Chondromyces crocatus: one gene and its partner. The protein of the gene in region 1 interacts with the protein of each later gene in a pairwise test. Links are inferred from orthologs where the notes say so. Each region holds a gene or a part of one and is shown in the gene's direction. Other genes may lie near its edges. The genes, in order: CMC5_RS34190 and lpdA.

The links.
Region 2: the proteins of CMC5_RS34190 (region 1) and lpdA interact in binary tests that used the Escherichia coli proteins (3 or more experiments, as listed by UniProt). The link is inferred for Chondromyces crocatus from one-to-one orthologs.

What each region holds. Positions count from the first base shown.
Region 1 is NZ_CP012159.1:9,469,984-9,473,095, reverse strand. What follows is about bases 219-3,015. They hold CMC5_RS34190 (dihydrolipoamide acetyltransferase family protein), read left to right. Parts: upstream 219-840; coding sequence 841-2,190; downstream 2,191-3,015. Other genes in these bases: CMC5_RS34185 (serine hydroxymethyltransferase), read left to right, coding at 2,187-3,015; CMC5_RS34195 (ArnT family glycosyltransferase), read right to left, coding at 219-621. Also shown: more of CMC5_RS34195, read right to left, coding at 1-218; more of CMC5_RS34185, read left to right, coding at 3,016-3,112. UniProt on the Escherichia coli protein: E2 component of the 2-oxoglutarate dehydrogenase (OGDH) complex which catalyzes the second step in the conversion of 2-oxoglutarate to succinyl-CoA and CO(2).
Region 2 is NZ_CP012159.1:383,665-386,798, forward strand. Bases 223-3,041 are described here. They hold lpdA (dihydrolipoyl dehydrogenase), read left to right. Parts: upstream 223-838; coding sequence 839-2,245; downstream 2,246-3,041. Other genes in these bases: CMC5_RS43855 (hypothetical protein), read left to right, coding at 223-584; CMC5_RS01405 (hypothetical protein), read right to left, coding at 2,247-3,041. Also shown: more of CMC5_RS43855, read left to right, coding at 1-222; more of CMC5_RS01405, read right to left, coding at 3,042-3,134. UniProt on the Escherichia coli protein: Lipoamide dehydrogenase is a component of the glycine cleavage system as well as of the alpha-ketoacid dehydrogenase complexes.

The sequences.
Region 1 (3,112 bases):
AGGGGTGACGAGCAGCAGCGCGAATACCGTGAGCATCCCCCCGAACGACTCCGGCTGGGCGGTGTGCCAGAAATCGAGCTGCGCGTGGACCAGCAAGGTCAGCGCGGCGGCCATCACGCCAATCCGCCGATCTCCCCACCAGCGCTCGGCCAGCCGCACCATGCACAGCGACATCGCGACGAGCCCTGCCACCTCGACCACACGGATGCCCCACTGCGCCGCGCCGAAGAGGGCCCGCGCGCCCATGAAGAGCAGAAAGATGCCCGGGGGCTTGAAGTCGAACGCATCCCGGTACGGCATCCCGCCGTCGAGGGTGATCCGCGCGACCATGGCGTAGATGCCCTGATCGCGCCCGTACCCGAACGTGAGCACGAGGAGCAGGCACACGACGCTCAGCGAGAGCGCGGCCCCCATCACCACCTTGCTGAACGGCACCACGGGACCCTGCGAGCTGCTGGGTACGCCGGCTGCGCCGGAGACCTCGGGAGCGCCACCCGTGTCACCCCCTCCTGGGATGGATGAGGACGTGGCGGCGGGATGGTCGGCGTCTGCGGGGTCCTGGGTCGATGACGGCTCCGCGGAAGCGCTCCTGTCGACGGTGAGCACGGCCGTCTTGTACACCGCAGGCGCGCGAAGATCTCCCGCTCGTCGGCGCGACAGAGGCGTTTCGCCCCACGTGCGGCCGGAGAGGCGCGCACCTTGCCTTCTCCCGTTATCGCACCAGGACCAGCGTCGAACGAGAAACGAGGTCCGAGCGCGTTGCCCCCGATGAGCGGGCGGCGTATACGGCCACCGACTGCCCCGAGCCGGGGTATGTGCGAGAGGAGCACTGGAGGAGCGATGATCGACGTCGTGATGCCCCAGCTCGGCGAGAGCGTTGCCGAGGGGACCGTGTCGAAGTGGCTGGTGCGCGAGGGCGACTTCGTGAAGCGCGAGCAGCCCCTGCTCGAGGTCGCGACCGACAAGGCGGACACCGAGATCCCTGCGCCGCAAGCGGGGCGCGTGACCAGCATCGCTGTGGCCGAGGGCACGCTGGTCGCGAAAGGCGGTCTGCTGTGTCGGATCGACGAGACGGCGGAGCAGTCGGCCGGCGACTCCGCGTCGCAGGGCGAAGCGAAGGCCGCGTCGAAGGACGAAGGCAAGAAGGACGAGGGGCAGAAGGCCACGTCGAAGGACGAGGACCAGAAATCCACATCGCCGGAAGAGTCCTCGCAGGCGAGCGGCTCCGACGATCGTCCCGTGCTCAGCAGCCCGTCGACGAAGAAGCTCGCGCGCGAGGCTGGCGTGGATCTCCGTCAGGTCCAGGGGACCGGTGACTACGGCCGGATCACCCGCGACGACGTGATGCGTGCGACCACCGCGCCGCCGCCTCCGCAGCCCACCTCGCAGGCCGCCGAGCTGTCGCAGCTCATCCAGGCGGGCGGTGGCTTCGTGCCCCCGATACCGTCGGTCGGCTACGGCGCCTACAAGGTGCCGCCGTTCAACCAGAAGGCGGGCGACGAGGTCATCCCCTTCAACCGACGCCGCCGCATCACGGCCGACCACATGGTCTTCTCCAAGGTCACGGCCCCGCACGTGGTGACCGTCGCCGAGGTCGACCTCCACGCCACCGCGAAGCTGCGCGACCAGCACAAGGACAAGTTCAAGAAGGCCGGCGTCGGGCTCACGTACCTCGCGTTCGTGTGCGCCGCCGCGGTGAAGTCGCTTCGCGAGCACCCCGACCTCAACGCCCGCGTGCTCGACAACGCCTATGTTCGCCTCCGCGACATCAACCTCGGCGTCGCGGTCGACACCCCAGGCGGCCTCATCGTCCCGAGCATCAAGCACGCCGACGAGCTGTCCCTGCTCGGCATCGCCCGCGGCATCGACGATCTCGCTGGCCGCGCCCGCATCGGCAAGACCACCGCGGACGACCTCTCGGGCACCACGTTCACCGTCTCCAACCCCGGCCTCAAGGGCAACCTCTTCGGCGGCGCGATCATCTCGCAGCCGAACGTGGGCATCCTGCGCATGGGCGAGATCAAGAAGCGCCCCGTCGTGGTCACCCGTGACGGCGAGGACTCCATTGCCATCCACCCGGTGATGTTCCTGGCCCTCTCCTACGACCACCGCATCGTCGACGGCGTGCTCGCGAACTCCTTCCTCTGGCGCGTGGCCGACATCATCAACCGCGGAGAGTTCGAGCTGTGAGCACCCCTCAGGCGAAGAACCCCGGGCTCCGCCCCCTCGCCGAGGTGGACCCGGAGATCGCCGCCCTCATCCGCAAGGAAGAGGAGTACGAGTCCCGCACCCTGCGCCTCATCGCCAGCGAGAACTACGTCTCGCGCGCGGTGCTCCAGGCGACGGGCTCGGTGCTCTCGAACAAGTACTCCGAGGGCTACCCGCACAAGCGGTACTACGAGGGCCAGGTCAACATCGACGCCGTCGAGGAGCTGGCGCGCACCCGCATCGCCACCCTCTTCGGTGCCGAGCACGTCAACGTGCAGCCCTACTCGGGCAGCCCCGCGAACCTCGCCGTCTACCTCGCCTTCGTGAAGCCCGGCGAGACCATCATGGGCCTCGGCCTGCCCGCGGGAGGCCACCTCACCCATGGCTGGAACGTCAGCATCACCGGGAAGTTCTTCAAGAGCGTTCCCTACGGCGTGCGCGAGTCCGACCACCGCATCGACATGGACCAGGTGCGGTCCCTCGCCCTCGAGCACCGCCCCAAGCTCATCTGGTGCGGCACCACCGCGTACCCTCGGCAGATCGACTTCGCCGCCTTCCGCTCCATCGCGGACGAGGTGGGGGCGATCCTCGCGGCGGACATCGCCCACATCGCCGGCCTCGTCGCTGGCGGCGCGCACCCCTCGCCGGTGGGCATCGCGGACGTCGTCACCTCCACCACCCACAAGACCCTGCGCGGCCCGCGCGGCGCGATGATCCTCAGCAAGAAGGAGCACGCTTCCGCCCTCGATCGCGCCGTCTTCCCGGGCCTCCAGGGTGGCCCGCACAACAACACCACCGCCGCGATCGCCGTCGCCGCCCGCGAGGCGTCCGACCCGTCGTTCAAGACCTACGCCAGCCAGGTCGTCGAGAACGCCAAGGCCCTCGCCGAGGCTCTCGCCGCCCG
Region 2 (3,134 bases), 9.1 Mb from region 1 along the record:
GCTGCCTGCCCAGCTGCAACAGCAACGCAGATTGCAGCGGGCGCGCCTGCGACAAGCGTTCGACCGTCTGCGTGGACACGCCGAACACGGGCCTCCCCAACGGGACGCAGTGCGACCCCAATGCGGCCGTGGACCCCTGCGAGGCGCTCTGCGTGAACTTCGGTGACGGCCTCGGCATCTGCAGCCAGGCCTGCAGCCTCGGCGGCCCCGACCTCGCGGACTGTGGTGGTCTGCAGAACGGGCTCTGCGCCTACGCCTCCGGCAACGCGCCTGGGCTCAGCGACCTCGGGTTCTGCGCAGCTCCCTGCAGCGCACACACCGACTGCGCCAACCCGCACCTGTTCTGCACCTCGGTCGGCCAGAACCTCGGCTTCTGCTTCGGCGCCGGTGAATGCCCCAACGGTCAGGGCGACTGTGAGGCCGGCGAGACCTGCCACCAGACGTCGGGAGGCCCGTTCTGCCTCGACAACACCTACCCCTGGAATGACGGCGGGACGGGTGGCGGCGGTGCTGGCGCAGGTGGCGATGGTGGCGCTGGTGGTGCTGGTGGCGCCGGTGGCGCCGGTGGCGACGGCGGCAACTGAGCTGTTCGCATGATCCGTCGCTGAGCTGACTCGGTGACGCGACGCACGCCGAAGGCGCCTTCACGGCGCTTTCGGCATTTTTGTCGGTGGGGTGTTTGCGTTCGCGGCCAGGTCGTGTAAGTCCGGCTCGCGCCGGGTGCCTTGGTGTGGCCTCGGCTTGTCCTGCCGGGCTCCCCTCCCCACGTTCTGGTGGACGTGCTGTAGGGGACTCGTACCGAGCAACCCCCGGCAAGCGTCATCGAGCGGAGATCAGGATGAAGACCTACGACGCCATCGTCATCGGCGCGGGCCCTGGCGGCTACCCCTGCGCGATCCGCCTCGCCCAGCTCAAGCAGAAAACCCTCTGCATCGAGAAGGAGTCGCCCGGCGGGGTGTGCCTCAACTGGGGATGTATCCCCTCCAAAGCACTCATCGGAGCGGCGCATCTCTACCACAAGGCCAAGGATGCCGATTCGATGGGCATCCGCGTGGGCAGCGTCGAGGTCGATCCCGAGAAGCTCCAGGACTGGAAGGAAGGGATCGTCAAGCGCCTCACCGGCGGGGTCCGTGGCCTGCTGAAGGGGAACGGCGCCGACCTGATGATGGGCAGCGCCCGGATCACCGGCCCGCGCCAGGTGGAAGTCACCCAGGCGGATGGGACCGTGGAGACGATCGAGGCAACCAAGGGAATCGTCATCGCCACGGGGTCGAACACGATCGAGCTGCCGTCCTTCAAGTTCGATGGCAAGCAGATCATCGGCGCGAAGGAGGCGGTGAGCCTGCGCGAGATCCCGAAGCGGCTGCTCGTGATCGGCGGCGGGATCATCGGGCTGGAGCTCGGCATGGTCTACCAGAGCTTCGGCTCCGAGCTGACCGTGGTCGAGGCCCTGCCGGATCTGCTCACCGGGATCGATCCCGAGTGCACCAAGATCGTCGAGCGCCGCCTCCTCAAGCGAGGGGCGACCATCCACAAGAACGCCAAGGCCTCGGGCTACGAGCGCCTGGCCGACGGCTCGATCTCGGTGAAGATCGATCAAGATGGCAAGCAGATCACGGCGAACGTCGATGTGGTGCTCGTCGCCATCGGCATGAGGCCGAACTCCCGCGAGCTCGGGCTCGAGCAGGTGGGCGTGAAGGTCGATCAGCGCGGCTTCGTCCCGGCGGACAAGTTCTGTCGGACCAACGTGCCGTCGATCTATGCGGTCGGCGACGTGAGCGGCGTCCCGATGCTGGCCCACAAGGCCACGAAGGAGGGTGAGATCGCCGCCGAGGTCATCGCCGGGCACAAGGCGGAGAAGGACTGGGTGGCCATCCCCAGCGCCGTCTTCACCGACCCCGAGATCGCCACGGTCGGCCTGAGCGAAGCCGAAGCGAAGGAGAAGGGGATCGAGATCCTCGTCGGGAAGTTCCCCTTCTCGGCCCTCGGCAAGGCGATGGCGATGAACGAGACCGAAGGCTTCGTGAAGATCATCGCCGACAAGACGACCAAGCAGGTGCTCGGCGTCCACATGGTGGGCCCCGAGGTCAGCGCGATGATCAGCGAGGCCGCGCTCGCGCTGGAGATGGCGGCGTTCCTCGAAGATGTGTCGCTGACCGTGCACCCGCACCCGACGCTGGGCGAGGCCTTCATGGAAGCCGCCGCCCACGCGATGGGCTCTGCCATCCACATCCTCAACCGCTGAGCTACGAGCGGCGCCGAGCGGCCTTCGGGGGCTCGGCGCTGCGGCGCTCGAAGCACGCATCGGGCACGTTGCGTGCGTCACGCACGAGCCGCGTTGCGTCGACGAAGGCGGCGGTGACCGGGTCGTGGTAGCCGCTCGCCCCCGAGAGGCCCTCCAGCTGGCCCTGGTAGTGCCGCACGATGCGGCCCATCAGCACCTCACGAAGGTACTTTCCCACCATGGAGGCCAGCGCCACGCAGAGATCGCTGGCGTCGCCATCACGGACGAAGGCGATCTCTCCCAGCTCCGGGAAGTGGTACGCGCTCCGAGCGCGGGTCTCCTCCACGACGGAGTGAAGGCGCCCTCCCAGCGGGCCGAAGACGCTCGAGTACTTCCCGAAGCCGCCCACTTTGCCGCATACGGCGGCGACCTCGGCCCCTGCGAGGTCACGCAGCTCGAGTACCAGGCGTTCCATCGCGTGAAGGTCGAGCAGGAAGCGGTTCTTTCCGGCCATCGCGCCGTCGTTCAGGCGGCGGGTACAGAGGATGATGGAGCGGACTGCGACGAACTCGATGCCCTGCGCGGCGAGCCGATCGAGGTCCTCATGAAGCGCCTGCGTGAGGCCGCTTTCGGTCTCGAAGGCCTCTTCGCAGCTCGACCAGCATTGCGATGTCACATGCTCGGGACAGGGGGCTTGCAGGGTCTCGTGGTCATCGAGCGAGAGGGCGTGGATGAGCGCGTCCGGAGAGCTGGCGTCCCTGGTGCGGCCCGCGCCACGCTCCACCAGGGCGCGTGCCCAGGCTTCACCGAGCCCGACGTCTCCGTACGCCATGAACTGCTTGGAATCTCCGAGACGCTGCGCAAGCGCACCACGTGGAGCGCTGCTGGCAACCGACCAGCCGTCCCCATG